Regions from separate parts of the Metabacillus herbersteinensis genome, predicted to be linked through region 1. Evidence: riboswitches for the same ligand, from Rfam matches in the RefSeq annotation. Region 1 holds a riboswitch; the other holds the start of a gene.
What was found. A riboswitch is a leader RNA that binds a small molecule or an ion and turns the genes downstream of it on or off. The one in region 1 is predicted to bind cobalamin.
Positions count from the first base shown of each region.

Region 2: another riboswitch for cobalamin. It lies ahead of ACFFIX_RS03690 ((2Fe-2S) ferredoxin domain-containing protein); the one in region 1 lies ahead of ACFFIX_RS08800 (ABC transporter substrate-binding protein).

Region 1 covers NZ_JBHLVO010000005.1:83,791-92,125, reverse strand. The annotation lists gene ACFFIX_RS08820 (threonine-phosphate decarboxylase) at 1-1,014, opposite strand, end outside; gene cbiB (adenosylcobinamide-phosphate synthase CbiB) at 956-1,957, opposite strand; gene ACFFIX_RS08810 (adenosylcobinamide amidohydrolase) at 1,954-3,432, opposite strand; gene ACFFIX_RS08805 (FecCD family ABC transporter permease) at 3,441-4,496, opposite strand; gene ACFFIX_RS08800 (ABC transporter substrate-binding protein) at 4,465-5,451, opposite strand; cobalamin riboswitch at 5,693-5,902, opposite strand; gene ACFFIX_RS08795 (ATP-binding protein) at 6,013-7,818, opposite strand; gene ACFFIX_RS08790 (response regulator transcription factor) at 7,815-8,335, opposite strand, start outside.
Region 2 covers NZ_JBHLVO010000002.1:135,041-143,375, reverse strand. The annotation lists gene cobJ (precorrin-3B C(17)-methyltransferase) at 1-500, opposite strand, end outside; gene ACFFIX_RS03695 (High-affinity nickel-transporter) at 502-1,215, opposite strand; gene ACFFIX_RS03690 ((2Fe-2S) ferredoxin domain-containing protein) at 1,217-1,600, opposite strand; cobalamin riboswitch at 1,729-1,919, opposite strand; cobalamin riboswitch at 2,141-2,337, opposite strand; gene bluB (5,6-dimethylbenzimidazole synthase) at 2,477-3,118, opposite strand; gene cobT (nicotinate-nucleotide--dimethylbenzimidazole phosphoribosyltransferase) at 3,186-4,235, opposite strand; gene ACFFIX_RS03675 (M3 family oligoendopeptidase) at 4,360-6,054, opposite strand; gene motA (flagellar motor stator protein MotA) at 6,338-7,135, shown strand; gene motB (flagellar motor protein MotB) at 7,128-7,892, shown strand; gene ACFFIX_RS03660 (hypothetical protein) at 8,045-8,209, opposite strand; gene ACFFIX_RS03655 (Ger(x)C family spore germination protein) at 8,245-8,335, opposite strand, start outside.

The DNA of each region.
Region 1 (8,335 bases):
TTTAACTGCAAATCGTATGTAGTTGCCTCCCAGACCCGGGAAGTTCTCTGTGTGTCTTGCAACGATTCCGTTCTCTAATAGATAGATTAGTAATTCTCGATTCCTATTAGCAGAAAGATCTCGAATAAGGTAAAAGTTCGTTACAGACGGTGAAACATAATAATTCAAGTCAATTAATGCTTTCCTTATTCTTATTCGTTCACTACTCACTTTTTTCCTTGTTTGAACGACCATCTCGTCTAGCGTGTTTACACAGTGAGCACCAAGGGAAATTGCGAGCGAATTTACACTCCATGTTGGCTGTCTTTTCCTTAGTTTTTTAATTGTTGAAGGTTGTGCAGCAATATAACCTAAGCGGATACCAGCAAGGTTGTACATTTTTGTTAATGACCTTAAAATAATAAGGTTTTGATAATGATTTAACTTTGTGATCAAGGAGTTTCGATCATTCTCATAAAAATCGTAAAAAGCCTCATCAACGACAATAGTAACTTCACTTAAAGCTGCCAATTGAATCATTTCTTCTATTCGTTCATAAGTAGTTCCTGTTGGATTATTTGGGTGACAAATAAAGACAACATCAACCTCTCTAATCAATTGCTTAAAGTCATCAAAATTCGGCTGCCAATTGTTTTCCTCTTCTGAGAAAATCGTGACAATCTCGCAATCAAAGTTTTGACATGCTTTTTGGTACTCTGAGAATGTAGGTTGAATAATTCCAACCGTTTGGCCTTGAAATAGTTGCGCGAGTAAATAGATAGCCTGAGATGCACCGTTTCCGACCAAAAGCTGTGTTGAGTCTAAGAAATGTTTCCTTGTAAGTGCCTCTATAACTAGTGAGGCTTCTGGATCTGGGTATTCTTGAACCCACTTTAAAATGTTGTCTTTAGAAACATCTAAATCTTTGCTAAAAACATTGGTATTTACACTAAAATCAAGGATTTGACTTGGCATTTTAATTCCCAATGAAGAATATAAATGGGCTGGATTCGCTCCATGCGAAGGTAAATTCAATGATCATTCCCCCTATTATTAACCCCAAAGCAAAAATGAAAATAGAATGATACATAACAGCGACTGCTTCGTAAATATGTTTTTGTTCTAATTGATATTTTTCATCACCAAGCTTTGGTCGAATAGACTGGATTCCATTATAGGTATTGGTGCCACCTAATTGAACACCAAGAATTGCAGCAACAGTTGCTTCCCCAAAGCCACTGTTTGGGCTTGGATGCTTTCTTGCGTCTCGACCTAGTATTTTTAGTTTGTAGGGTAAGGATGTTTTACGATTTAAGCATGAGCCTATGATCATCGCAATAGCTGTTAACCGACTTGGTAGATAGTTTAAGAGATCATCAAATCTTGCTGAGGCCCAACCAAATTCAAGGTATTTTGGACTTTTGTTTCCAATCATTGAATCGGCTGTATTGACAGCACGATAAGCAATGGCAAGCGGCGCACCACCGATTAAAGCAAAAAACAAAGGTGCAGTAATGCCATCACATGTATTTTCGGCTACCGTTTCAACCGTTGCTCTTACAATTTCATCTTCGTTCAATTGTTCTGTGTCTCTTCCAACAATCCAGCTTAGCTTCTTTCTGGCTTCTACTAGATTGTTTGCCTTTAGAGGAATGGCTACATCCACTGCAGCATTCTTAAGGCTAGTTGAGGCGATCGTCGTAAAAATGAGCACAGACTCTACGAATATCCCCAACCACTGATGCATGGAATACGTCAAAATGATGAGAAATGTACAACTAAGAAAAGGAAAAACACAGGTTATGATAATTGTAATAATGCCTTTACTTTTTCGGTGCAAACCCTTATTTAGTTTGGCATCACAGTAAGAAAGAATTTTCCCAATCCCTCTAACTGGGTGAGGAAGCCAACGTGGATCTCCAATCAATAGATCAAGAACAATAGCGAGAAGGATCGCGATGATATGTTCATAGATCATCTGAAATCACGGATTCGGCGTTTATATTTTTGAAGTGATTCTACCGTTGCTTCGAATACACATGTACCAATTGCTCTACCAATGTTTGTGATCGTTCCGGCGTACTCAAATTGAGATCCTACTTGGGAAGCGGCTATCACGATGCTATCTGTTGATGTGCCTGTCGCTAAAGTGTTAGACATCTTATCATAGATTTCTTCCACTTGCATTGCTTTCGTCTTTGCTTCAGTTGCTGTCATAATCGATTGTGCAAATGCCGCTTCTGACATCATGCCTTCAATAAATATCCACGTATTAATTGTTCCTTGCTTCATCTCGTCACTATGAAAAAAGCTAGCTTGTGAAATGTCTACTGCATTTGAAACGCCAGCTGTGACCATGACTTTTAAAGAAAATTGTTCATCAATGTGTTCTTTAAATGAAGCATCTTCTAAACTAGCTGCTGTCATCATCCCGATGGTTCTTGTGTGGTCATATCCCTTTTTAATTAGGTTCGATTTCATATCTTCTACTGGATTATCACAGAGATAGTTTTTATCGACATGGAGAGTTGCAAAAGTTGTACTCCAACCAAACCCAGAACCAATTATTGCAGAGGAAAGTGTTTTATATGGGTAAGTCGTTTGTAATACAAGCCAATCCTTCGTATGTTCATTTATGAAGGGACGCTGCTCATCATCTTTGATGATTTCCTCTAAATAGCTAGGAATAAAGGTAATAAGAGATTTAGGGACAACCGGGTGATGGATTGTCTCTAGACTAGTATCATAGATTTCTGATAGTTGTTCGTGCTTAAAAACATTCCTTGCTTTATCTGTACATACTTCACTGCCCTCTTTTAACAGAAAAACGCGATCACAATACAGACTTGCTAAGTTTAAATCATGAAAAATTGCGATAATCGTTAATTCCTGTTCGACAACCAACTTTTTTAGTAGTTCCAATAAATCCATTTGATGAGAAACGTCTAAATGATTGGTTGGTTCATCCAATAATAGTATCTTTGCTTCTTGTGCAAGAGCTCTCGCCAAGTAGACAAGTTGCCGTTCACCACCACTTAATTCATCTACGTTCCGGTCCTTTAAATGCTGAATATTTGTTAAAGTAATCGCTTCGTTTACTTTTTCTTCGTCCAATTTTGACCACGATGGAAACAACGAGCTTTGATGAGAATACCGTCCAAGCTTGATTGCATCATAGACAGTAAACGAAAAGGGAGCATCATTTAGTTGAGGAAGAACAGCCATTTGTTTGGCAAGTTCTTTCGTTTTGTATTTTTGCAATTCCATTCCATCAATGAAGACTTCACCTGTTTGGATCGCTACCATTCCTGCGATATTTTTAAGCAACGTCGTTTTTCCACTTCCATTTGGACCTAGAATTCCAAACAACTCACCCTTATTAACAATCAAATCGATCGTATTCAAAATGTGCTTGTTACCAATTTTAAATGATAAATTTTTTACTTCTATCACAACTCTCACTACTTTCTATTACTGCGTGTAAAAAAAATAAAAGCAAAAATTGGTGCTCCTATTAACGAGGTTATAACACCTACAGGTAATTCGCTAGGTATTATTATTGTTCTTGCTAGTAAATCAGCTAAAACGAGGAACGAGCCACCATTTATCACTGAAAGAGGTAACAACCTCTCATGTCTTGGACCCCAAATTAGTCGGGTGATATGTGGAATAACTAATCCTATAAATCCAATCGTACCTGAGACTGCTACAGATGCACCCGTTAACAGCGAAGCACCTACTAAAATCATCATTTTTCGCTTATCCACATCAATGCCAAGGTGTTTTGCGGCTTCTTCCCCAAATGAAAAAGCGTTAAGTTCCCTTGTGCAAAAAAAGAGAACAAGTAACCCTGCAGCATAAAATGGCAAAATCATGATGACATAATCCCAGCCTCTCATCGATACACTGCCGAGTAGCCAATTGATAATTTGACGTAGTTCTTCGCCCGAGAGTGCGATGATAAGTGAAATCATTGATCCTAAAAAAGAACTAAAAATAATTCCCGTTAAAATAATCGTATGTACTGATAAATTTTTCTCAACTAGTCGCGTAAACCATAGGACGAGGAAAAGCGTTAAAAATGCAGATAAAACACTAATGAATGGTAAGGTCAGCATCCCTAAATATGGTACTGAAACACCAAAAAAAAGGACGATGACAGCTCCGAGTGAAGCACCTGACGAGACACCTAATGTATAGGGATCTGCAAGAGGATTGCGTAATAATCCTTGAAAGGCCGCACCAGCAACTGCTAGGGAACCTCCAACCATAAAAGCAAGTATTACTCTTGGGAATCGAATGGACATAATAATATTAACGGCTGTGTTATCCACAGATGTGCTTGAAACCCAACCTAATTCCTGTAGGAAAACTTGAATAATAGTAGAAAAGGGAATCGTTAGTGTACCTAACGATATCCCTGCTAAAATTGATAGTATTCCAATTAGACTTGAAATAAGTAAAGGGTGAAAAATTCGAAACCTTTTAGTAAACATCAGGGTAAATAGCTTTCGCAAGCTCTTCTACACCTTCAATTAGTCGTGGACCTGGTCTTGTAACCTTATCAGAATGAATGTCATATACTTGCTCTTCTTGGATGGCTGGAACGTCTTTCCACGCGTCACGACCTAGAACTTTCTCTAATGCATTTTCTGTATAGTATCCATAAGTTAAAACGATAATATCTGGATTAAAAAGAACAGCATCTTCTTCTGTAACTTTGGGCCAGCCTTCTAAGTCCGCAGCCACGTTTATCGCACCTACTGCTTGAATCATTTCATCAATAAACGTTCCCTTACCCGCAGTATAAATCTCAGGAGCTCCAGAAATTTCTACCCATACATTTTTCTTATCCTCTTCTGATATAGTAGCTGCCTTTTCTTCAATATTTCCTAATCTCTCTTTCATATTGTTGACAATTTCATCAGCCTTTTCAGTTGTACCTGTTACTTGACCAATGAAATTAATGCTATCATAAGCACCATCAATCGATGTAGCATCTTTTACAACGATGACATTAATACCTGCATCTTGGAGTTGTTTTAAACCTGCTTCTGAGTTATGGGCTCCTGATGCATGCGCTAAAACAACATCTGGTTGTAGTGAGATTATTTTCTCAACATTAAATTCCATACCACCGATTTTTTCAACCTCTGCTACTTCTTCTGGGTAGTTATCAAAATCTGTCACTCCAACAACTGCATCTCCCATACCAAGTGCATATGTAATTTCAGTGTTACTAGGAATTAAAGACACAATACTCTCTGGTTGTTCTTCAATTGTCACTTCATTTCCAAGAGCATCTGTGACGGTGATTGGGAAATCTGCCTCTTTCGTTTCTTCACTTGCTTTTTCACTTGACTCTGAGCCCTCTTTTTCAGTTTGATCTTCACCTGTAGATCCACAAGCTGTTAAAGATACGAGCACTAATAATAAAAGTAATGGAAGAAGATATTTTTTTAATTGGTTCATTTTCTAAACTCCTTTTGATTTGTGTTTATCTTGCTATAAGAATAGGAGCAAAAGAAGAAGATACTTGCGATTCTATCACTTTGACAAGAATTTTTACTGACTTTTCATTAATCCTAACGATGCGCATCGATTTTAGAATAGTAAAAAAGCCCACTCCGTGTTTGGAATGGACTAAAACGACTCAGGTAATAAAATACGAATGCCTGACTCGTTTCAATCTCAACCCCCGAAGATTTGAAACAAAAAGATTGTGAGTTAGGCAGGTCTACTGACTTATGCTTCTTCCTACTTTGAGCCTTCCCATACTAAAAATCCATTTAGATTTTTAATACAGTGGTCATTCTCATTTCGTCCACATTTACAGTTGCGGGGACAGTTCTGGATTTAAACCAGATTCCCTATTAAGATAAAGCAAAAAATGCTTTATTACACCTATCTCGCAAAAAATGAAGTTGTCAACTATACTCATTTTATAAGAAGTTTGTCAATGTTACAAGAAAAAGCTTCTTCCCAAGGCGCTTTCGCTTCCTGAATTTGTTTCTTATGAAACAAGATTGTTCGTCAAATTCTATCAGATTCTAGCTTTTTTCGAGGTATATAAAAGCTAAAGGTTGTTCCTTCGTCGACTTTACTGTGCACGGTAATTGTACCTTTGTGGGCGTCAACGATGTTTTTGGCAATGGCTAACCCGAGTCCAGTACCCGATCTTCCTCGTGTTCTCGCTTTATCAGCTTTATAGAATCGTTCAAATACAAATGGAAGATCATCCTCAGGAATCCCACTGCCAGAGTCTTGTACATTAAACTTCAAGCCTTTTTCGACCGATTGTACATTAAATTTCACCAGACCATTTACACTCGTATGTCTAATTGCATTATCAATCAGATTTGTTAAAACCTGTTCAATCCCATCTGGATCTAAGTTAAATTGCGGTTCCTCAAGATTCATAGAAATTTGCAGTGAAATTTGTTTTTCTTTTGCTAAGCCTTGAAATTTCCTGTTGATTTTTTCCATAAATTCAGGGATCAAAATTTCATCATAGGTTAACGAAATATGTCCTGCCTCCATACGAGCTAAGTCTAGCAAATCATTGACAAGACGTCCCATTCGAAGTGATTCATCATAAATAATTTGCGATATTTCTTTTTTCTCTTCATCCGAACTAGCAATATCATCGATAATTGCTTCACTATACCCTTGGAGCATCGCAATTGGCGTTCTCAACTCATGACTAACATTCGCAATAAAATCTTTGCGGAGCTTATCAAGTCTTCGTTCCTCTGTCATATCTCTTAAGACAGCTACAGCCCCACGAACATAGGACTGATTGTATAATGGACTCATCACAAGTACCCAACTTCTACCTTGCAACATAATTTCAATAATTTGTTCTTTTTCGGTATTAACCACACGCCCAAAAAGCTCTTGTGCGTCTGGTGGTAACTCTTCTCCAATTTCAACTTTCATCCCTTGTTCATAGTACCACGCTTGTAAAAAACGTTCAGCCGGAGGATTTGTAACGAGTATCGTTCCATCAATATTAAGAGTAATAACACCATCTGCCATACTACTTAAAATACTTGTTAAATGTTCTTTTTCCTGACTCAGGGCATTAATATGAAATTTAAGTTGTCTACCCATTTGATTAAAAGCAATACCAAGCTCCCCGATTTCGTCATGAGATAAAATTGGAACTTTCTTGTCAAACTTTCCTCTCGCTAACTCCTGTGCAGCCTCACGCATTTTTCTTAGAGGATAGGTGATTCTTGTTGATAAAAAGAAGGCAAATACGGTTGTAAGAATAATTGCAATTCCTGCTGCTAACAATATGTACTTTGTTGTATGCTTAGTCGTTTCATGGACGGCAAGTAAGGATTGTGAAATATAGACAGCACCGTCTTTATCGTCTGTTATCTGATAAGGAACCCCCACAACAAGGACCTCATCTTCTCCATTCATTTTACGAGTTTCATCTTCAGATATAATGGTTCGTTTACTAACTCTTCTGTTTTCATCTAAGACTACAGACAATTCAGGGTCTTTTCTAATCGCTTCAAGGTCAAAATGTGGTATATTCTCATCCTCAAGTGGAGAGATCCAATAAGTAGAATCATCTTCAACAATGACGATGTTTGTAAGCTCATCAACAAGCTCCCAAGCAATTGACCTAGCAAGCGCTTGATCTTCATGGCTCTCTAAAATCACCGAAACTTTGTTTGCAAGTTGTGTGAGCTCTTTTTCGGCTTCATCAACATGGTAGTTTTCGATAAACTCCAGCATTAATATGGTTAAAACAAATAAAACAAACGAAACTAATAATAAAATGGTAATCCAGAGTTTACCTACTACACTTCTCCATAGCATCATTCATTGCCAACCTCAAATTTGTAGCCCACACCCCAGACGGTTACAATCATTTTTGCTGCTTCAGGGGAGACTTTGTTCAATTTTTCACGAAGACGTTTCACATGTGTATCAACTGTTCGTAAATCCCCGAAAAACTCGTATTGCCATACTTCTTTTAATAATTTTTCACGGTCATAAACTTTATCAGGTGTTTTAGCTAAAAAGTATAAAAGCTCATATTCCTTAGGAGTTAAACTTACTTCAATCCCATCTGCTAAAATTCGGTGTGCATCATGCTCAATTGAAAGATGAGGAAATACGATCACATTTTTTGCTTTCGTATCTGTCTTAAGATACGAAGTTTGAGATGAACGTCTGAGCAGCGCTTTTACTCGAAGCACTACCTCTCTAGGACTAAATGGTTTGACTATGTAATCATCTGTTCCAACTTCAAAACCTTGCACACGGTTTGCTTCTTCGCCTTTCGCAGTTAACATGATAATTGGAGTTGCCTTTTTTTCACGTAATTGCTTACATA
Region 2 (8,335 bases), on a different contig from region 1:
TTGTACAGCGCAATCACAAAGTCTGCCTGTGCTGCTGCTTCAATTCGCTTTTCGATCAAAGTCCATGGTGTTAAATGGTCGCTTAAACTGATTGTACATGCGTCATGCATTACAGGAGCTCCAAGTAATGAAGCACATGAGTTAATGGCTGATATTCCTGGAATAATCTCGACTTCTACACCAGTCTCTCTCGACCATTTCTTCTCGACTAAAACCTCATAGACAAGTCCAACCATCCCATACACTCCGGCGTCACCACTTGAAATAACCGCTACCTTTTTTCCAAGTTCCGCTTGTTTTACAGCTTCCTGTGCTCGGCCCACTTCTTCAGTCATTCCGGTACTAATAATTTGTTGGTTTGTCAAAAGACCCTCAATTAACTCCACATACGTTTTGTAGCCGATGACCATATCGCTTTCCCCAATGGCTTCTCTCGCTCGATCTGTTATGTGTTCAAAACTTCCTGGTCCAAAGCCAATCACAAGTAACTTGCCAGCCACCTTATACGCCTCCCTTGACTAATTCAACGAGCATTATGACTCCTAAGCCGATGCTATAGATTCCTGTAATTGACCCAAGAATGATAAAAAGCTGTTTTCGAAACCTAGCCTTTACAAATCCCCATGATAGACAACATGTTATAAAGATCGTTGAGATTAGTAGTCCGATAACAAATAGAAATAGCTGGATCATTGCTGCGGATAAGTTACTCATTCCAACTGCATTTGTAATAACTGCAAGTTGCGTCGGTGTTTCCACACCAATGCCATGAATAATTCCGATAAGAAATGCCCCTATAACCCCAAACGCAAGAGGTGATAGATTGGCTTTTATTCCTTCCCGTTTCGCTTTTGGTGTGAAATTTGCTAGAAACTCATAGACAATCTTGATACGACTTTTATACTCATACTCATTCCTTTGAACGAAAACCGTATATAAGATAAACCCACCTAGTAGAAGAAGTGTTATTCCTACAAAACCTTCCAGAAAAACTTGGGCATTAGTAGGTAGTTTTAAGCCAATGAGAATTGAAATTAGCCCAATGATTAAAACAATTAAACCATGACCTAACGCGTACATTAACCCAAGCGACACTTGCCTTCGCTTTCGTTCTTCACTTCCTACCATGTCAGCAATTGCTGCAACATGGTCACTATCCATTCCATGCCTCATTCCAATAAAAACTGCTAATAACGCGAATGATAAAACTTCCAAATTAACCTTCTCCTTTTAATGGTTTTGATATACCGACTATCGACTCTGAATGATCAGGTGCAATAAATCCTTGTTCTTCATAGTGATAAATAACAGATTCCAGAGCGATTCTTCCTTCTGCTAGATGTTCTTTAACAATCGTACTCCCCGATTCTGGAGTAACCGCCTTATACCAAGTTCCTTCTGGATAAACGATCACGACGCAAGCATCTTTGCATCGACCATTACAGCGGGTTCTCGTCGAATGTACTTGCGCATCCAACTCCAAGTTCGTCACTTCATTTCGAATCGCTTGGGTTACCTCTTCTCCTCCCTTTCTCATACAACTACTTCCGTTACAAATCAAAACATGATGTTTAGTCCCGTTTAAATTCCAAGTTGTCATCTAATCAGCTCCATTATTTTTTTAGACAAATAAAAAATGCACCCCTATTAGATAGAGGTGCAGAAAAAATGACACAATGATACGTATCCCACTTAATCGGCACTTCTTCCTATAGCCCGTAGGATTACGAAGTATTTACGTACAAGGCAGGTCTCCTGACTATGGTTCATCATTTCATTGCGTCTTCCCAAGCAAGTATGCTCAGTGACATTTTGCAATAAAACTCCCCTTAACAGTGGCGGGTACCGTGACGGATTTTCACCGTTCTTCCCTTTTAACACAATAGACATCTATCGTGCACCTTGTCGTAACATTATGTAATTGTATAAATCTACTAAAAAACAAAAATAATTACTAATGACTACATACACATCATATTATTCTCGCATTGGACAATATATGTATGGTCTCCATAAAAAAGCACACAAAAAATCCACTCACCTTTTGAGATGAGCGGATGAAACGACGAACATAAAAAGGAAAATTAATAAAAATTAACCTATTGTGCCATCGTTTCACTTTCTCAATCCCCGAAGAAGTTGAAACTTATAAATTAAGACAGGTCTCCTGACTTGTGCATCTTCCTACTATGAGACCTTCCCATATAAGTACCTATATCAGTACTCTTATACAGTGGTTATCTCAGGTTCGTCCACACTTACAGTTGCGGGGGCAGTTCTGGATTTTCACCAGATTCCCTATTAAGCCTTCTTGGCATCTTAATCTATTTGTTTTATAAATTGGAATATTTATTTCACAAACTAAATCTATTAACATCTTATAGGAACAATTATGACAATGCAAGGAATGGGAGGAAATTGTTTGAAATCTTAGTTTTGTTTAAGTCTATAATTATTTTGACTCAAGAATAGTACTTTATTCTCCCCATTTGTCACTAAATATCAATTTCTTTAAGTTCTGTCTTTTTTCCCACTTTTCTGTTTCTAGAATAGGTGCTTTCGGATATACGTCTGTATATCCAATTGAGATTAATGCAACTGGATCGATATGAAAAGGTATTTTTAAAATGTCACGGATGTCTGACTTTTTATAGAAGCTGACCCATCCCATCGCTAATCCTTCAGCACAAGCTGCTAACCACATATTCTGAATTGCACAGGCAGTAGACATAATATCGGTTTCTGGAATTGAATTCCGTCCAAGTACATGTGATCCTCCTCTTGAAGAATCACATGTTACACAAATTGTTAACGGAGCTTCTTTAATACCTTCAACTTTTAGGTTGAGAAATTTTGTTGCTCGGTCATCTTCTTCATAATGAATTGCCAATGCTCTTCGTTCTTTATCTGCTGCCCAAGCCAAACGTTTTTTTGTGTCAATAGACTCAACTAAAATAAAATTCCACGGCTGCATAAACCCAACTGATGGTGCATAATGTGCCGCTTCTAATATTCTATCTACAGCTTCTTTTGGTACTTTGTTAGGTGAAAATGTTCGGACATCTCTTCTAGTGAAAATGACTTTATAAATTGCTTCTCTTTCTTCATTAGTAAACATATGGAAAAACACCTCACTCATTTTTAACTTGTAAGCATCTAGCGTTTTAAAAAATTAAATTCATTTTCTAATTCTTATTGGATATTCCGGCTTGTGTAAAAGTGGCCATTTCTCTTAACATGAGGGTTGCTGAATGTAGAATAGGAAAAGCCATAGCTGCTCCACTTCCTTCTCCTAATCTCATTCCTAAATCAAGTAGTGGTTTTTTTCCTAACAACTCAATAGCTATATCATGACCAGGCTCTACTGAACGGTGTCCTATAAAAATATACTCGGTGACTTGACTTGAAATCATTTTCGCCACTAATGCGGCTGTTGTAGAGATAAAGCCATCAACAAGGATTGGGATTCTGTTGCTAGCCCCTGCGAGCATTGCACCAACCATTCCCGCAATTTCTAGCCCACCGACTTTTGATAGAATATCGATCGGGTCATTTGGATTAGGCTTTCTCTCTTTAAGAGCTTTTCTAATAACTTTTTGTTTATGGATTATTCTTTCAGCTGTAATTCCTGTACCACTCCCAACTAGACTTTCTAGGTTCTGTCTGCTGATCGCTGCTAAAATTGCACTACTTGATGTTGTATTTCCAATTCCCATTTCTCCAAGAATTAGACATTTAACGCCCATATTAATCATTTGTTGTCCTTGTTCATAGCCTATTTCAACTGCATTAATCGCTTCAATAATCGACATCGCATCTTCTTGGTAAAAGTTTGCAGTTCCATACCGAATTTTCTTACTAATTAACTCTTCTTCCTCAATATCAACAGAAACACCTATGTCTATAATTCTTAAATGAGCATCAATAGACTTACTGAACACATTAATCGCGGCTCCTCCATTTAAAAAGTTTCGAACCATCTGTTCTGTCACTTCTTTAGGGAATGCGGATATTCCTTCAGCAGTCACACCATGATCAGCTGCGAATACAATCACACCTGGTCGTGTAATCTGTGGAAATGGATTGCTAGTCATTTTTGCTAGTTCAATCACGATTTCTTCCAATCTGCCAAGGCTCCCTAGAGGTTTCGTTAATGAATCTACATACTCTCTAACAGTTTTACCCATTTCATCATCAAGCGGAGGAATAGTTATATTTGGTAATCTTTTTTCCATAGTTTCTTAGTCCTTTCTTATCTCTACATGTATTATGTGGTACTTTTCAATCCATTTTGTCAATTTAACACACTTTTCAGTAAATAAAAAGCAACTGAAAAATGAATTCAGCTGCCACAATTATTTATAACAATTTATCGTCGACCTTATTTAACCATTCCTCAATTTCTCCTACAACCGATTCAACACATCCGTCTTCAAAAGGAGACTTTAGGTTCGCAACTTTCACGAGCTCTAGGAAAGATTTGCTTCCACCTTGTTTACAAAGTGTTAAATAATCCTTCCATGCATCCTCACGGTTTTCATGGAGTCTTTTCCAAAATTGCAAAGCACAAATCTGTGCTAATGTGTAATCAATGTAATAAAATGGCGAGTTGTAAATATGGCCTTGTCGTTGCCAATAGCCACCACTCTCTAGGTATTCATTGCCCTCATAATCACGGTGTGGCAAGTATTTTTTCTCAATTTCACGCCATTCTGATTTACGTTCTTCAGGAGTTGCCTCAGGGTTTTCATAGACGAAATGTTGGAATTCATCGACTGCAACACCGTATGGAAGGAATAAAAGTGCACTACTTAAATGACTAAATTTGTACTTCTCTGTGTCTTCTTTAAAGAAGTTTTCCATCCATGACCATGTGAAGAACTCCATACTCATGGAATGAATTTCACAAGCTTCCATTGTAGGGAAACCATATTCAGATACTGCGAAATGTCTGCTTTGATACACTTGAAATGCATGTCCTGCTTCATGTGTTAAAACATCGATATCACCAGACGTACCATTGAAGTTTGCGAAGATATAAGGAGATTGATAGTCAGGAATATATGTGCAATATCCACCGCCAGCTTTCCCCTTTTTTGCTTCAAGATCCACTAGATTTTTCTCCATCATAAAGTTGTACCATTCATTTGTTTCAGGAGAAAGTTCTGCATACATTTTCTTGCCATTATCTACAATCCAATCCGGATCCCCTTTTGGTGTGGCATTTCCAGTTGTGTATTCAACCGGCTCATCATAAAAAATGAGATTTTCTAAGCCTAAACGTTCTTGTTGGCGTTCTCTTAGTTTCGTTGCAATCGGAACGATAAACTCCTCAACTTGTTTACGGAAATTCGCAACCATATCTGCTTGATAATCAGTTCTGCTCATTCGGGCATAACCAAGCTCAACAAAATTGTCATAACCTAACTTTCTAGCAATCTCTGTACGAACTTTTACAAGCTTGTCATAGATTTCATCAAATTCTTTTCCATGACCTGAGAAAAACTTCACTCTCGCTTCATTTGCTCGTTTGCGTAAATCGCGATCAGTCGATTCAGTAAGTGGCTGCATTTGAGCAAGTGTGTATTCTTTTCCATCAAAATCAATCTTGGCAGAAGCAACTAATTTTGTATATTGAGACGATAGCTTATTCTCCTGTTGCAAATCCTCGACAACATCAGGTGAAAAAGTTTTCAACTGAGATTCAGCAAGAGCAAATAATTGTTTGCCCCATTTCTCTTCTAACCCAGTGCGAAAAGGTGAGTTCACAAGCTCAGCATAAAAATTAGACTCTAAGCCTTGAAGATGTGGCTGCAGATCATCAAGGAAATCTTGTTCTTCTTTGTAAAATTCATCATTCGTATCGATTGTGTGACGAATATAAACAAGATTAAACATCGTTTCTACATGGTTGCGAATTTTATAAATGTCACTTATCGATGCATCTTGCTCTTCAAAAGTGGGAGCTTGCTTAAATGTTTCTAGTGCTTCGTTAAATGACTCTTTTAAAGTCTCTAAATTAGGTCTGGTATATTGATACTCTTCAAAGCGCATGGTTGTACCTACTTTCTATGTAAAATTTTCAATCCTTTTACCTATTCAATAATGAGCGAGAAATTCCTTTTTTTCTCAAAAAAAACTTCCCTTTGTAAAAAAAATTTAGTTAGCAGAGTATGAGGTATTGCTCTAACTTTTGAAGCGAACTTCCTAAAAAATACTCCTGTGAAACAAAACGTTAAATAGTCGAAATCTATATGAATTTCGCAAAAACCCTTAAGAATCTGAGGGAATAGTCGATATAAAGAGTAATAAAATACTAGGAGATTTGGTGATTGATATGGATAAAACGTCGTTAATAGGATTAATTCTTGCATTTATTGCAGTTGGTGTTGGAATGGTCATGAAAGGGGTAGCCATCAGTGCTTTACTTAACCCTGCTGCACTGTTAATTATCGTTCTTGGAACAATTGCTGCCGTTACGATTGCTTCTCCAGCGAGTGAAATAAAAAAAGTACCAAAATTGTTCGGAATTCTTTTTAAAGAGCAAAAAATGCCTTCTATACAAGATTTAATTCCTTTATTTTCAGACTGGGCACAAGTGGCTCGTAAAGAAGGGTTACTCGCATTAGAAGCAAAACTTTCAGATATAGAAGATCCATTCTTACGAAACGGACTTCTAATGGCGGTTGATGGCCAAAATGCTGAATTTATTCGTGATGTTATGAGTGAAGAAATTGATGCTATGGAAGATCGCCATCATGCAGGAGCGTCTATTTTTACTCAAGCAGGAACCTATGCACCGACATTAGGGGTTTTAGGTGCAGTTGTTGGTCTAATTGCAGCACTTGGATATATGAATGATATTGAGCAATTAGGTCATGCAATTAGTGCTGCCTTTGTTGCAACATTAATGGGAATTTTCACAGGATATGTGCTTTGGCATCCTTTTGCTAACAAACTTAAAAGTAAATCAAAACACGAAGTTAAAGTTAGACATGTAATGATCGAGGGTGTTCTTTCTGTTCTTGAAGGACAAGCACCAAAAGCAATTGAACAAAAGCTCGCAACCTACTTACCTGTTTCTGAACGAGTAAAGCTTAACACATCGACTGAGGGAGAGAGTGTAAATGGCTAGAAAAAAGAAGCATAAACAACACGACGAACACATTGATGAGTCGTGGTTAATCCCTTATGCCGATCTATTAACGCTGTTACTCGCACTGTTTATCGTTCTTTTTGCAATGAGCTCGGTTGATGCGGTTAAATTCCAGCAGATGGCAAGAGCGTTTAATAGCTCATTTACCGGAGGAACAGGTGTACTTGAATACCCAAGCCCCACTCCTGAAGGGGAAATGGAACAGTTGGATGCCGAGCAGAAAAAAGAAAAAGACGAAGATGAAGAAGAAAAACAAGAACAAATTGAACAAGAAAAGCTAAAAGAAATTCAAGAAAGAATCAATGCGTACATTAAAGAAAACAACCTGCAAACACAATTAAAAACAACACTAACTGATGAAGGCTTGCTCGTTACAATTGTAAATGACATTTTCTTTGACTCTGGTAGTGCAACGATTCGTAAAAAAGACGAACAGCTAGCAACCGAAATCTCGCAGCTTCTCGTCATGAGTCCTCCTCGAAACATCGTCATTAGTGGACATACTGATGATGTGCCAATTAGCAACTCAGAATTTGATTCAAACTGGCACCTAAGTGTAATGAGAGCAGTTAACTTTATGAAAATTTTAATTGAAAATGACCAGTTGGATCCAAAAGCCTTTAGCGCAAAAGGATTCGGTGAGTTCAAACCAGTTGCTTCAAATAATTCAAAAGAAGCTCGCCAAAAAAATCGTCGAGTTGAAATCTTGATTCTTCCATATGAACAAGCAGAGTAAATGACAAAACAACTTATCTTGTTATTTACAGTTAAAAAGAGGATAGATTCTATCAGGGAAAACCTGAACGGACTATCCTTTTTAAAACTACGGAAGATCCCTCAACAGAACATTTTTGTACTACTAAAATGACTATTAATAGGGATAAATACCTATATAAATGATTGACGTACTAACAATATACTTAGTGCTAATCCTATTAATGTGAGAAAAGAAAAAACAACTAATTCCTTTATTTCCTTCTTTCTTATCAACTGTGGAACTTCCCAGGCAAGTATTGCTACAAAAATAGCGATGATCATCATAATCTTAAGCATTATTTATTCCTTCTTTTTAGTAGAATATCTATTAATTACTTTGTTAATCCAATTCTTCTTACGAAAACGGTTGGTTTTATCTTAACTTCTAAATGTGAAAATTCCTGATCCCAGTTCTTTTTATAT